3 regions of the Mycobacterium terrae genome follow, and region 3 is predicted to be linked to each of the others. Evidence: predicted binding sites of a transcription regulator. Region 3 holds the regulator's gene; each other region holds the start of a gene.

Region 1 (5,007 bases), 930 kb from region 3:
CCCGACCTCCACAACACGGTCGGCGCGCTCCGGCACGAACCCTGTTGTCTCGAAATCAATTACCGCGAAGGCCATCAGAGTTCCCCCCGGAAGGCGCGGGATTGGAGGGAGCCGAAGAGGGCGTCGAGTGCATAAAGAGCCGATGACTGATCTCCTCGCACGGCTGCAATTCGCGAAGAAATGGCCACGAAATGCCGCTGCTCTGCGAGGCTCGGCGCCGAAACCGGTAGGCTTTTAACAATTGTGGCATTTAGATTTGGAAGCGTCGAACCAAGCGCAACACGCTTTAACATTGCCTTGACACGGGGATGCGACAGTGCTGCGTGCAGATACCCACCCACGGAGCGATCCGGACGCGGCCGAAGGATCAAAGACCCCGTGCCACAGAGGTATCCCTCATGTTCGGGCGCAACGACTGCACAGCGCCCCATCTCTCCTCGCCTGCCCATAATCACGTCACCAGCATGAAGCCGATAATCACTCAGCGATCCTGCCTTGTCAGGAGTGACAGAAAAGGCCGGGTCTGCGCGTATAACTCCGCCCACAATATGCATGGGGTTGACCAAGGGGACTCCAGATTCCACATAGTCTTCCCGGTGAAGCAGCGAACCGAAAGGGCCGATCTGGATATCGGCGATATCACCGAGCAGCGATGAACCTCCGCCGACCGGGTCGCCAAACAGGTCAGTAAAGATGGCCTCCGCAAGGCGCTCGAACTCAGCAAGCACCTGTCGCTGACTGGCACGGAGCGCATCGGCCTGATCGAGAATCGCGGCGATGCGACGCTGCTCATCAAGACAGCAAAGCGGCACAGACCACTCAGAGAGCGCCGCCCTACCCAGATGATGAATACCGACACCCCTTGAACCGCGCGCGAAGGCGCCTGTGGCTGCTTCGTACCGGAAAAAATGAAGAAGGTATCGAGGATCAATCTCGGGTCCAGGCCTTACTCGAAGAAGCGTGTTCTGATAGGCACAATCCTCGATCTCACCCTGCCAGAGAGCCGGCTTTCCAACTTCCAGCGGCGAACCCGAAGCTTCATTGAGCAGCAGGTCACCCAGCTCAAGACGAAAAACCGCCATCTCAGCATCAGTGAAGTTCATTCGCTTCACATCGTCTAAAAGCAGGCCATTCCAACCAACGTTCGCAGCACGCAAGTAATTGCGCATTGATGGGCCTGTATGGTTTTGCGGAGACCGCTGACGACCAAGGTTCACGTCAGCAACTGACGAGAGCGAAACCGTCTCCATCTTCACGACAGCATCGCCTTCAACTCCGCCAACCCCGCAGCGATCTCGCCCTCCAGCTTCTCGATCTCGGCGATGATCTCCAGCGGCGGCCGGTGCTCGACCTCGTCGTGCACGATCTCCTTGTACCGATTAAGCGACAGGTCGTAGCCCTGGGCCACGATGTCGTCCTTGGGCACGCAGAATGACTGTGCGGTGCGGGCTCGCTCACGTTCGGAACCGTCTCGTACGGCCCACCGCGCCACCACATCCGGCAGGTCGTTTGCCTCCACCGGGTTGCGCTTGTCGTCCAACGAGAACCCGTCGGCCTGCACGTCGTAGAACCATACGTTGTCAGTACCGCCAGAATTGGTCTTGGTGAACAGCAGGATCGCCGTCGACACTCCCGCGTACGGCTTGAACACCCCTGACGGCAGTTTCACCACCCCGTCGAGTTTCTGCTCCTCCACCAGCACCCGGCGAAGTTCCTTGTGTGCCTTGGATGATCCGAATAGCACACCGTCCGGAACGATCACGGCCGCCCGCCCACCTGGCTTCAGGAGTTTCAAAAACAGTGCCAAGAACAGCAGCTCGGTCTTCTTGGTCTTGACCATTCGCTGCAGATCTTTCGAGGTCGACTCGTAGTCCAGCGAACCGGCAAACGGCGGGTTGGCGAGGATCAGCGTGTATTTCTCGGCATCCTCGCTGGCGCCCTCGGATAGTGAGTCGCGGTAACGGATGTCCGGTGATTCCACTCCGTGCAGCAACATGTTCATGCTACCGATGCGCAGCATGGTGGCGTCGAAGTCGTATCCGTGGAACATGCTGGCGTGGAAGTGCTGCCGCTGCTCGGCATTCGTCAGTACGCCGGGGTGCTGATCGCGGACGTACTCGGAGGCAGCCACCAGGAATCCGGCTGTGCCACAGGCCGGGTCGCAGATCTCGTCGCCCGGCCGCGGAGCCATCATCGCGACCATCGCCTTGATGATGTGCCGTGGCGTACGGAACTGCCCGTTGACACCGGCAGCGGCGATCTTGGACAGCAGATATTCGTACAGGTCGCCGTTGGTGTCGCGGTCATCCATCGGTATGTCGTCGAGCAGGTCCACCACTCGCGACAGCAACTGCGGAGTGGGAATGGTGAACCGAGCGTCGCGCATGTGTTCCGAGTACGTCGATCCGTCGCCGCCGAGGCCGCGCAAGAACGGGAAGACCCCGTCGGCGACGATCTTGTGCATCAGCGTCGGGTCTTCATGCTTGAGCTTGGACCAGCGCAGATGTTGCTGGCCCGCCCCGAACAGCATGCCGTCGCTGGTACCGGTGATGCGAGCCTTCTTCTCGGCGAGCGTGTTCAGGTCATCCAGCCGGCGGATGAACAGCAGATAGGTGATCTGCTCGATGACCTCCAGCGGGTTGGAGATGCCTCCCGACCAAAACGCATCCCAGACCCGGTCGATCTTGCCCTTGAGCTCACCGGTTATCACTGCTGCACCCACCTGTCTGCGGCCGTCGGAGGTTGAACAGAACTGTATATAGGGCATTACCGACAGGACCGGAACCGGTGACATCCACGCCGGCGGGCGCGCCGCAGTTCCGGCCGCCTTCATCCACAGTTGTCCGGTTCATCCACAGGCAGCCCTCGAGCCCTCATATTCGCACAAACGTTCGATACGTTGGAGGGGTGTCCGAACCCGATCAGGTCCTTCCTCCCGCCGCGGCGGCCCGTGCGGCCATCCGCGCGGACCTGGCGCTGATCGACGACGCCCAAGCCCGGCTCCGCTGCACTGACACCGACATCGTCGGCAACGCGTTTCGCGTCGAAGTCGCCGAACACCTCGAACTCCAGCACCGGGTCAATCGCGGCCTGTCCTACCGCATCTTCGGCGAGATCGCCGACCCCGCCGACGGTCCCGAGGACCCGCGACTGCCTGCCGATACCAAGATCACAGACCTGCTGTGGTCGCGCTTGCGTATCACCCGCGCGGAAGTCCGGCGCCGGCTCCGCATCGCCGCCCGTATCCGACCGCGGCGCAACCTGACCGGGCCGCCGGCTCCGCCTGAGCTTCCCGAAGTCGCCGCCGCTGTCGAGGACGGCCAGATCGGTGAAGATCACATCAAAGCGGTCACCAAAGCCCTAGACGAACTGCCCGCGAAAGTCGCACCGGCCGATCGTGAAGCCGCCGAACGGACCCTGGTACGCCACGCCGCCGAGCAGGACGCCGTCTTCGTGACCGCAATCGGGCACGCCATCGCAGATCACCTCAACCCCGATGGCAACTTCACCGACGAAGACCGGGCACGGCGGCGCAACCTGGTCCTGGGCCGTCAAGGCCCCGATGGGATGAGCCGACTGTCCGGCTGCATCGATCCCGAAACCCGCGCCTACCTCGAAGCAGCCGTCGCTGCGGTTCGCCCCGGCCACCGCCAGCCCGAGAGCACCCAAGTACGCGATTCCAGGTCATCGGGACAACGAGACCACGACGCACTGAAGCTGGCCCTGCGCCACGGCATCGAATCCGGTGCCATGGGCACCCACCGCGGCGTTCCGGTAACCGTCGTGGTCACCACCAAACTCGCCGACCTCGACCAGGCGGCCCGCGCCATGGCCGACCCGGACGTCCCGATGCCGACTGCGGCGCGCACTGGTGGCGGCAGCCGCCTTCCGATGCGTGATCTGATCCGGATGGCGGCCAACTCAATCCACTACCTCGCGGTGTTCGACAACCACTCCGAGCGGCCGCTGTATCTGGGCCGCAGCAAGCGGATCGCCACCCTGGATCACCGGATCATCTGCCACGCCCGCGACCGCGGTTGCACCAGACCGAACTGTCCGGCACCCGGCTACCACTGCGAAGTTCACCATTCGACCGATTGGGCGCGCGACGGCCGCACCAATGCCGACGAGCTCTACTTCGCCTGCGGAGGCGACCACGGCGGTGCCACCCGTGGCGACCTACAAACTCACGTCACCGAGCAAGGGCGCCTGGCCTGGACCGACGGCACCAGCCCGCCGCGGATCAACCATCTCCAACATCCGGACGAACTCCTCGACGACGATGAGGACCCATAGGCCGTGGGCGGTGAGGTATCCAAGCCCGGACCGCGAGAAGATGGCACCGTGACCACCTACAACGAGATCCGCAACAATGCGCCGCTGTGGCCGGGGGTGATGGACCGCTCGCTGCTGGGCAATCGGCAACTTCAAGCCGCGCTGTATCTGGCCGACGCGGCCAAACGGGGGAAGTGGCGCAAGGTGGTCCGCGAACTCGACCGCGGCGACCACGTCGTCGACGTCAAAGCCTGGCGGCCCGGCGGCAAGACCTGGTTGACCGTGCTGCACCAGGCCGGCTGGCACGGGGCGCCCCCGGACGTCGCGTCGTGGCTGATCGAGCGGGGTGCGCTGCGCAGCCAGCCCGACGCCGCAGGCCGCACTGCCTACGACATCGCCGTCGAGCACCAGCGGCCCGCCGAGTTGTTGGGCGTGCTCAAGCCCCCGGCACCGTCGCTGGACCGCGACCGGATCGCCGCGCTCAACGCACAACTCGCCGGAATCATCGATGACTTGATCCAGCAGCTGTTCCGCGGTGTCGACCTGCGCCAGATGTTCCGCTATCCGCCGGTCGACGTGCTGCACGAGCTGCCGGGAAAACAACTGTGGTTTCCGATTCCCTATCTCTGGGGGGGCTTCCGGGTGGGCCTGCAAGACGACGACGTCGAACTGTTCGGCGGGTACCGCGAACTCGACCCGGTCGGCGACGTGCACGTCGCCACGGTGGGCTAT
Region 2 (5,007 bases), 600 kb from region 3:
TCACCTACAGCACACCCGATGCGGCCAAGGACCATGTGGTCCAGACGAACACGTCTATCGGTCCGATGTACGCGAACATTCCCGTCACGGTCAAGGCCTTCGAGTCGCAGAACTGTCAGCCCTGGACGCGGGTCACCGACTCCCCGTGAGACCGCGGGCCGGGCTACCCGACGGCCCGCGCCACCAGGTGCGCCAGGGCGTCGTCGGCGTCCGGCGGTAGCGCGTCCACCGGCCACCATCGCAGGTCGACTGATTCATCGCTGATGCCGATCTGCGCGCCGGCCGGGGCGTGCGCCACGAACTGCAGGTCCAGATGCCGGGTCGGCACCCCCAGCGAGCACGTCACCGGGTGCACGTGCACGGCCGCCAGCCGCGGGTCGAGCCGCAGCCCGTTGATACCGGATTCCTCGGTGGCCTCGCGCAGTGCGGCGTTGACGATGTCGGTGTCGGCGTCCTCGCAGTGCCCGCCCAGTTGCACCCAGCGCCCGACCCGCGGGTGCAGTGTCAGCAGCACCCGCTCACCGGTGTGGTCGAGCACCGCCGCCGAGGCGGTGATGTGCCCGGGTACGCATTCGCGCGCGCAGGCATCGGTACGGGCGGCCAGGAACGCCAGCACCGCGTGGCGGAGCGCGTCCTGTGCGGAATCCGGTGCCGCCCACGCCGTCAGCGTTGCGACCGCGGAGGCGTGCGTGCTCACCGGCGGACCAGCAGGTCGTCGACGGCGGCCGGCGGGCGGGGCTCGGGCGGCTCGATGGCGTAGCCGATCGCGATGGCGCCCAACGGCTCCCAGTCCGCCGGCAGGTCGAGTTCGGCGCGCACCAGCTCGGGAGTGAAGATCGTCGACCCGATCCAGCAACTGCCTACGCCGCGCACCGCCAGCGCCACCAGCAGCGCCTGAACGGCTGCGCCGACCGCCACGGTGAACATGGTGTGCTCGGCGGCGGTGCGATCCGGGTCGGGGTAGTCATGCGCCCCGTCGGGAACCATGACCGGGATGACGACTTCGGGTGCGTCGTAGAGGATCCGGCCGCGCGCCACCCGGGCCTCGATCGCCTCGGGGGACTTGCCGTCGCCGGCCAGGTCGGCACGCCAGCGCTGGGCCATCGCGTCCAGGAGCCGGGAGCGCACACTCGGGGTCTGCAACCAGACGAACCGCGTCGGCCGGGTGTGGTGCGGTGCCGGGGCGGTCAGGGCTTCGGATATGGCGTCGGTGATCGTCTCTGCCGGCACGGGTTCGCCCGCGAACACGCGCACCGAGCGGCGCAGCAGCTGGGCTTGGCGCCGCCCGGTCTCGATGGCCTCGGCGGTGCCCAGCCAGAACAGGTCCTCGGAACCGGAGCGCACCAGTGCGGCCGCGGTGGAACCGTCGTCGGGGCTGGACACGCCGCGCACCACCGCTACCGGAACATCGGTGAGCTTGCCCTTGACCAGGTCGGCAGCCGCGGCCAGTTCGTCGGCGACCGCCACTTCGGTGACGAACAACTCGTTGCCGTGCCGGTCGACGGCACCGGCGTAGCCGTTGAGGACCGTCAGGCCCGATGCCCCGATCGCGACATCGATCTGTCCGTTGCGCCAGGCGCGGCCCATCGTGTCGGTGATCAGCACCGCCACGTCGACACCGAGCCGGGTCGCCAGGCTGGTCCGCAGCGCGGCGGCACTTCCGTCGGGGTCGACCGGCAGCAGCGCGAGTTCGTCGGAGCCGACGTTGGAACCGTCCACGCCCGCGGCGGCCTGCACCAGGCCGAGCCGATTCTCGGTGATCCAGGTGCGGCCCTTACGGGCCAGTACGCGCACCGCCTCGGCCTCGACCAGCTGGCGGCGCAGTGCGTCTCGCGCCTCGGCGTCATGCGGCGCCGGAACGATACGGCCCTCGCACTTGGACACCACCTTGCTGGTGACCACCACGATGTCGCCGTCGGCCAGCCACGGTGCGGCCTGCGCCAGCGCGACCGCCAGGTCATCGCCGGGCCGGAATTCGCCCAGGCCGGTGACCGGCAGGATCTCGACCTTGGCGGCGCTGCCGTGTTCGCGCCGCCCCGTCATAGCGACACGCCCGCGAGATCCAGCCCGGTGCGCACCATCTCGGCCGTCGCAGCCGGATCGGTCATCAACAGCGGGGCGGAGCGCACCGTCACGCCGTCCACCTGCGCGTGCTCGCCCTCGTGCACCAGCCAGCAGTCCAGGATCCCGGTCCCGCTACGGGCCCCGTAGTGAGCGCCCACCGCCTGCGAGGTGGAATCCAGGCCGATCACGCTCAGGCAGGTGTCGGCCATGCCGCGCAATGGCTTTCCGGCGACGATCGGTGAGTAGCCGACGATCGAGGCCGGCGTCGATCGCAGGGCCGCCCGGATGCCGGGGACGGCGAGAATGGCGCCGATGCTCACTACCGGATTGGACGGGGCCAGCAGCACCACGTCGGCTTCGGCGATGGCCTCGACGACTTCCGCTGTCGCGCTCGCCTTCTCGCTGCCGACGAAGCCGAACCCGTGGGTGGGCACCTCGGCCCGGTAGCGCACCCACCACTCCTGGAAGTGGATCGCACGCTGAGAGTCGTCGGCGGGATCGGTGATGACGACATGGGTTTCGCAGCTGTCGTTGGTCACCGGCAACAGCCTGGCACCCGGTTGCCAGCGATCACACAGTGCCGCGGTCACTTCCGTCAGCGAATAGCCGGCGCGTAGCGCCTGGGTGCGGACCAGGTGAGTGGCCAGGTCGCGATCGCCGAGACCGAACCAGTCCGGCTGCACCCCGTAGCGGGCCAACTCCTCCATCGCGTGCCAGGTTTCGTCGCGGTGACCCCAGCCGCGCTCCGGGTCCACGCCGCCGCCCAGGGTGTACATGCAGGTGTCCAGGTCCGGGCAGATCCGCACCCCGTGCATCCACGCGTCGTCGCCGACGTTGACGACCGCGGTCAGTTCATGCGCGGCGCCGTCATCCGCACCCCCGAACCGGCCCAGACCCAGCAGCTTCTGGACGCCGAGCAGGAAACGGGCACCGCCGACCCCGCCGACCAGAACCGTGACCTTCACAGCGCACGACAGTACCTTTGGTGAGGATGCGGCCGGTGTGGCGGTGTGTTCCAGCGGCCGTGCAACGGCCCCGGTAAGACACGCCGAAACAGCGGTGTGGCCTACATGACAGGGACTCGCCGGTCTCGGACACGTCCGAAATCGGTCACGGGATGGTAAGGAATTTGGCCATTCGGCTTGACCGGACCAGCTAACCCGTGTCTAATCACATCAGTGTCATTTCCCGGTTGGCCAGCCGATTCCGGTGTCGCAGACCGAGATTCGATCACATGTTCGAATTGCTACGGACAACACCGCAATTGCGGGCGACATATCAGGATCGGGCGACCAGGTGAGGAGGCAGAGGATGTCCTATGAGCACCTTTGGGGCGTAATGGGGGGGACACCGCATGCCCAGGCCGAAATGACGCCAGCGCAGACCGAGTCGGCGCCGAGCCGGCCGCATCTGAGTCTGGTTCCCGAACCCGAGGATTACGACGAATTCGACCCGTTCGATCCCGCCTCGGCCACCAACGAGCAATGGCAGGACCGCGCCCTGTGCGCCCAGACCGACCCCGAGGCGTTCTTCCCGGAGAAGGGCGGCTCCACCCGCGAGGCCAAGAAGATCTGCACGCGGTGCTCGGTACGCACCGAGTGCCTGGAATACGCACTGGCCCACGACGAGCGGTTCGGTATCTGGGGTGGCCTGTCCGAGCGTGAGCGCCGCCGCCTCAAGCGCGGCATCATCTGAGAGTTTTCGCGTTACCGGTGCCCGGCGCTAGTCGTCGATCGTCGGATCGATGACGGTGGGTTCGACATCCAGGTAGGTGGCGACCTGGGCCACCAGAATTTCGTGCAATAAATCCCCGAGTTCGGTGCTGTCGTTCGCCCGTTGCTCGATCGGCTTGCGGAACAGCAGGATTCGCGCCCGCGTCGGGTTGCCCCGAACATCGACCCCGGCGGGAATCAAGCGTGCCAGCGGAATCGGCCCGTCGGCGACCACTTCCGGGGGCCACTGCACACTGTCGGGATCCCTGGCGGCGATGCGCGGAATCTCATCGACCGCGACGTCGAGCGCCGATAGCCGTTGTTTCCAGCGTTGTTCGATGGGCTCGTAGGCCTCCAGCACCGCCATGTCGAACCGCTCGGCACGGGTGCGCCAACCCGGCACGGTCGACGGCAGCAGCGGCCCGCGGGGCTCGCGGCCGCGCCAATGCCGACGCGTGGCGATCACGCAGACGATGGTAACGGTTGCGCATAGCGTGCCCGCCCGTTGCGCGTGTCCGGCGCCGCGGCAGTACGCGGCCACGATAGCCTCACGAGCGTGAACGTTCCCCGCCGCTGCTGTCGGCCAGGGTGTCCGCACTACGCGGTGGCGACGCTGACGTTCGTCTACTCGGACTCCACCGCCGTGGTCGGACCGCTGGCGACCGCCGCCGAGCCGCATTCGTGGGATCTGTGCTTCAACCACGCCGGCCGGATCACCGCCCCGCGCGGCTGGGAACTGGTCCGCCACCCCGGCCCCTGGGTCTCCCCCGAGGAGGACGACCTGATCGCCCTCGCCGAAGCGGTGCGCGAGGGCCAGACCGGGCAAGCCGCGCCCGCCAACGGGTGGTACCCGCAGGCCGGGCCGACGGATTCCGGTGCCCGCAGTGCACCGGCCACCGCCCCCGGCGGCGGCGTGCTGGCGCCGCCGGGTCCCAGCGGCAAGAGCAACGGCCGGCGCCGGGGTCACCTGCGTGTGTTGCCCGACCCGTCAGACTGATCGCGGGTTCCGGGCTAGGCTTGAGCGTCAAGAGTCCACTTCGTCAGGAGCCCTGTCCATGTCTCGGCCCGCTGCGGCTGTCCACCGTGTGATCAAGGCGTACGACGTACGTGGCCTGGTCGGTTCGGAGATCGATGAATCCCTGGTTACCGAGGTCGGAGCCGTCTTCGCCCGGCTGATGAGCGACGAGGGCGCCAGCCAGGTGGTGATCGGCCACGACATGCGGGAGAGTTC
Region 3 (5,007 bases):
CCCAGAGCGGCTCCCTACAGTTGCCGCTGGCCGAACTCGGTCAGGCCGCGGCCGACATCCGGGCCAAGATCGACGAACAGGTCGAGGCGAGCGCCGAGGTGGCCCAGGTGGTGGCGGCGCTGGAACGCCAGTACGACGCCTTCGTCGCCGCCCAGGAGAACCGCTCGTTGCTGGCGCGCGACGAGGATCTGCCCAGCGCCGACGAACTCGGTGCTGAGTTCGAACGGTTCCTGGCCCAGGAGGCGAAGAAGGACCGGGACGACGACGGCACGGTGTGACGGGCGGGACTACCCCGCTCGCCGCAGCGCGGCGGTGAGATGGTTCTGCGCCGCCTGCCCGACCGCACCCATGTCCAGCGTGTAGGACAACTCGTCGCCGTCGAGGCGGTAGTGGCGGCGCAGTGCTGTCACCTTTTTGGCCGTAGGTGCCAGGCCGATCGTCGGCGCGGACATCTCGAGTTCGATACCGCCGGCGGTCACCTGGTAGCTGCCCACCTCGATCTCGGTGATACCGCTCGGATGGGCCAGCACCCACTCGATCCGGCCGAGTTGCGGCACCCGCAGGTACCCGGACTCGGCGTGCAGCGGCAGCCCGTCGGCGGCCGACTTGGTCTTCTGGCCGTACACCAGAAACGGTTTGCCGACGTGGGAGAACACCACCTCTTCGAGGTATTCGAACGACGCGATCGTGGGATACACCCCGGAGCCCCGGCCGGACCAGGTGCCCAACAGCGGTGCCAGCTCCACAAGATTCGGATGCAGGTCGGGTGCCATGGGGCCAGCGTAGTGCGCAGCACGGCGCCGCGACCCTCAACCGGTGCTGGGCACCTCGCGGTGCTCGCGCAGCGCCTCGATCTCCCGCTCGAAGTCGGCCGCCGACGAGAATGAGCGATACACCGAGGCGAATCGCAGGTAGGCCACTTCGTCGAGTTCGCGCAGCGGCCCGAGAATCGCCAAACCCACCTCGTGGCTGGGGATCTCCGGTGAGCCCGCCGCCCGCACCGCGTCTTCCACCTGCTGGGCCAGCAGGTTGAGCGCATCATCGTCGACATCGCGGCCCTGACAGGCCCGGCGCACCCCGCTGATAACCTTCTCCCGGCTGAACGGCTCGGTGACGCCGCTGCGTTTCACCACAGCCAGCACCGCGGTCTCCACGGTGGAGAAGCGGCGGCCGCATTCCGGGCAGGAGCGACGGCGCCGAATGGCCTGTCCTTCATCGGTTTCGCGGGAGTCCACCACCCGGGAGTCTGGATGGCGACAAAACGGGCAATGCATGGCCGCTCCTTCGCCGTGCGGCGAGCCGGACACCTGCAATCGCCGAGGCAACCCGGACCGCTGGGACAACTGAGAGCGTACCTGCGCCGGAGCCGGGCGGCGCGCCGTAGTAGTCGCAGGCCGCGGCCGACCGGACATCGACGGTCAGCCGATCGGCGCGATCAGCGGCTGACCGGCGTCCAGGGCCACCGATTCCAGGCTGTTGAGTTCGCGGATCCGGTCGACGACCTGGGCGGTCGGGGCGTCGGGCGCGACCCGGGCCGCCAGGTGCTGCAGGTTCTCGCCGCTCTGCACCCGCACCACGCCGAGCTGCTCGGGCACCGCGGGGGCGCCGCCGCCGGCCCTCGCCGCACCGAACTGGGCGACCAGACCGAGCCAGACCGTGATCCCCGCGGCGATCAGCGCCAGCACGACCGTGGTCGCCGGAGTGATGGGCTTGACGGGCTGCGGCCGGTGCGCGGTGCGCGACATCAGCACTGCGCTGCCCCGATGCCGAAGCGGCGCGCCGCCCGGACGGGTCCGCACCAGCCGCGCCGGGCGGGTGTGCACCGCGCACGCGCGCCCCGACGTACCGGGACCGCGACGTGTCCGGGAGCGGTCGGCCCCGGCCTGGTCGAACGTCGGCGCGATCGTGTCGATGAGCATCATGTGCGGTTCTCCCTCACTCGGCGTCGGCGACCCTGTTCGCTCGACTGTTCGAATACTAATCGATTGTATGTTCGATGTCCGAACATGTGATCGATTCGTTGTCGAAAACATTAGCGACCCCCACCGACAAGGCGGTGACACTTCGAACGCCCGCGCGACACACCTCGAACACATGTTTGATTAATGGCAGGATTGGGGCTACATTCGCCTCTATGAGCGACAGCAGCAAGACCGCCCCGGCACCGGCATCGGATTCCCCGCTGACCGCACGGCAGCGCACCATCCTGGACGTCATCCGCGCCTCGGTGAACGAGCGCGGGTATCCGCCGAGCATCCGGGAGATCGGCGACGCCGTGGGGCTGACCTCGACTTCCTCGGTCGCCCACCAGTTGCGCACACTGGAGCGCAAGGGCTATCTGCGTCGTGACCCCAACCGGCCCCGCGCCGTCGACGTCCGCGGCCCGGAGGATGCGACCGTGGCCTCGCACGCGGCCCCGCGGACCGAGTTCGCCGGATCCGATGCGCTGCCCGAACCCACCTTCGTCCCGGTGCTGGGTCGGATTGCGGCCGGTGGGCCGATCCTGGCCGAGGAAGCGGTCGAGGATATCTTCCCGCTCCCCCGCGAACTGGTGGGCGAAGGCGAGCTGTTCCTGCTCAAGGTCGTAGGTGAGTCGATGGTCGACGCCGCGATCTGCGATGGCGACTGGGTGGTGGTGCGCCAGCAGAACGTCGCCGACAACGGCGACATCGTCGCCGCGATGATCGATGGTGAGGCCACCGTCAAGACCTTCAAACGGGCCGGGGGCCAGGTCTGGCTGATGCCGCACAACCCCGTTTTCGACCCCATTCCCGGTAACGACGCGGTCGTGCTGGGCAAGGTCGTGACCGTCATCCGCAAGATCTGACGGACGGCTCGGGCGCTACCCGGTGCCGCCGATACCGATGAGGGAGAAGAACTCCTGCCGCGAGCGCGCATCGGTTCGCAGCGTGCCCAGCAGGGTCGAGGTCACGGTGGTCGACCCGGTGGCGTGAACACCGCGCAATGTCATGCAGGTGTGCTCGGCGCGGATCACCACCCCGACGGCACGCGGCTGCAGGTGATCGGTGAGCCAATCCGCCACCTGCTTGGTGAGGCGTTCCTGCACCTGCGGCCGGCTGGCGAAGTAGTCGACGACCCGGGCCAGCTTCGACAGGCCCAGGATGCGATCGCCGGGCAGGTAACCGACACAGGCGGTTCCGGTGAACGGCAACAGATGGTGCTCGCAGACCGTCCGGAGCGGGATGTCGCGGACCAGCACCAGCTCATCGTAGCCCTCGTCGTTGGGAAAAGTGGTGGCCTCGAACGGCTTCGGGGTGAACATCTCTGCATAGGCGCGCGCCACCCGGCGCGGCGTGTTCTGAAGTCCCTCGTCGGCGGTGGAGATGCCCAGCGCATGCAGAAATGCCGCGGCGGCCTGCTCGGCGGCGTCCAGGTTCGGGACCGGCCGATCGACCACCCGCAGGTCCGCGTAGGCGGCTACCGACATCTCAATCTCCCCCATCGACTTCTCGGTGTTGCGTTCAGATTGGCGGCATCCGGCCCTATTTGTCAATATGTTTTGGTGTTACATTGAGGCGATGAGCACCCCGCCGCGCGACGGCCGGAATCCGTTGACCGGGTTGAGCTCTTTGGACGATCCGGTACGGCAACGGCTCTACCAGTACATCGCCTCGTGCGACGATCCGGTGGCCCGCGAGGACGCCGCGAGCGCCGCGGGCATCAGCCGTACCCTGGCGGCCTACCACCTCGACAAACTGGCCGAGGCAGGGATCTTGTCGGTGAGTTACGCCCGGCCCGCCGGGCGCTCTGGGCCCGGCGCCGGGCGCCCCGCCAAACGGTACGCGCGCACCCGGGACGAACTTTCGGTGAGCGTGCCACCACGCAACTATCGTCTGCTGGCCGACCTGCTGGTCAGCGCCATGGTCGCCGATGACGCCGGCACCGTGCGCTCGGCGATCTCGGCGGCAGCCCGCCGGGCCGGCCGGGAGATCCCGGTCCGGCACGGCCTCGTGAGCACGCTCGAGGAATTCGGCTACGAGCCGGCGGTCAACGCGGCCGGGGACATCGAGCTGCGCAACTGCCCGTTTGAGCGGCTGGCCCGCCAATACACCGAGGCGGTGTGCGGGCTCAACCTGAACCTGATCCAGGGCATGTTGGAGGGCACCGGCGAATCCCCGCAACGGGCCGCCCTGACCCCGTGCGAGCGGCGCTGCTGCGTCACCGTTCGGGCACGTCGACACGGAGGGCGGCATCGATGAGTCTGCTGGAATCGCTTGGACTGAGCACGCCGGTCATTCAAGCCGGGATGGGCGGCGGCGTGGCCGGGGCCGAATTGGCCGGTGCGGTCTCGGCGGCCGGCGGGCTGGGCACCGTCGGGCTGAGCGATCCACAGCGCTTCGCCGCGGACCTGCGTCGCGCCGTGACGCTGGCCGGCGGCCGGCCGGTAGCCGCCAATCTGCTGGTGCCGTTCGTCCGCCGCGCCCACATCGACGCCTGCATCGCGGCCGGTGCCGCCCTGGTGGTCTTCCATGACGGCGCTCCCACACGCTGGATCGGGGCGCTGCGGGCCGCGCGAATCCCGGTGCTGTGCACCGCCGGTGACGCCGAGCAGACCCGCCGGGCGCTGGCTGCCGGCGCCGACGGACTGGTGGCGCAGGGCGTCGAGGCCGGCGGCCACCTGGTGGCCGACCGGCCGCTGAAGGTGACGCTGCCGGAGGTGCTCGAGGCCGCGGGCGGAGCACCGGTGCTGGCCGCCGGCGGGGTCGCCGCCGCCCACGACGTCCGGGCACTGCTGGCCGCGGGAGCCGAGGGGGCGGTTGCCGGGACCCGCTTTCTGCTCACCGAGGAGTCGGGCGCGCACCCCGCCTACAAGCGCAAGGTGCTGGAGGCGCAGCGGACCGTCCGCACCATGTTGTTCGGGATGGGCTGGCCGCTGGCACACCGGGTGATCCCGAACGCACTCACCGAACGCTGGTGTGCCCGTAACGAACTCGGTCCGCCGCCGGTGCGCGCACTGAACCGGATCACGGCGCCGCTGGGTCGGCT

What was found. Region 3 encodes LexA, which represses DNA repair genes until DNA is damaged. Its sites were predicted from a motif close to CGAACANNTGTTCG; they were not measured.
Region 1: a site for LexA is predicted at 2,881-2,894, ahead of G6N23_RS12510 (HNH endonuclease signature motif containing protein). Genes of this name have one in related genera too.
Region 2: a site for LexA is predicted at 3,292-3,305, ahead of cofD (2-phospho-L-lactate transferase). Genes of this name have one in related genera too.

Annotation. Positions count from the first base shown of each region.
Region 1 is NZ_AP022564.1:2,593,207-2,598,213, forward strand. It holds gene G6N23_RS12495 (exonuclease domain-containing protein) at 1-75, opposite strand, end outside; gene G6N23_RS12500 (restriction endonuclease subunit S) at 75-1,250, opposite strand; gene G6N23_RS12505 (type I restriction-modification system subunit M) at 1,253-2,710, opposite strand; gene G6N23_RS12510 (HNH endonuclease signature motif containing protein) at 2,908-4,296, shown strand; gene G6N23_RS12515 (ankyrin repeat domain-containing protein) at 4,345-5,007, shown strand, end outside.
Region 2 is NZ_AP022564.1:1,068,745-1,073,751, forward strand. It holds gene G6N23_RS05200 (Rv1352/Rv1906c domain-containing protein) at 1-149, shown strand, start outside; gene G6N23_RS05205 (NUDIX hydrolase) at 164-697, opposite strand; gene G6N23_RS05210 (coenzyme F420-0:L-glutamate ligase) at 694-2,043, opposite strand; gene cofD (2-phospho-L-lactate transferase) at 2,040-3,029, opposite strand; gene G6N23_RS05220 (WhiB family transcriptional regulator) at 3,403-3,759, shown strand; gene G6N23_RS05225 (metallopeptidase family protein) at 3,787-4,242, opposite strand; gene G6N23_RS05230 (DUF3499 domain-containing protein) at 4,333-4,773, shown strand; gene G6N23_RS05235 (phosphomannomutase/phosphoglucomutase) at 4,832-5,007, shown strand, end outside.
Region 3 is NZ_AP022564.1:1,666,332-1,671,338, reverse strand. It holds gene G6N23_RS08160 (proteasome assembly chaperone family protein) at 1-278, shown strand, start outside; gene G6N23_RS08155 (peroxynitrite isomerase) at 288-773, opposite strand; gene nrdR (transcriptional regulator NrdR) at 810-1,274, opposite strand; gene G6N23_RS08145 (LysM peptidoglycan-binding domain-containing protein) at 1,419-1,922, opposite strand; gene lexA (transcriptional repressor LexA) at 2,135-2,827, shown strand; gene folE (GTP cyclohydrolase I FolE) at 2,843-3,448, opposite strand; gene G6N23_RS08130 (helix-turn-helix transcriptional regulator) at 3,540-4,220, shown strand; gene G6N23_RS08125 (NAD(P)H-dependent flavin oxidoreductase) at 4,217-5,007, shown strand, end outside.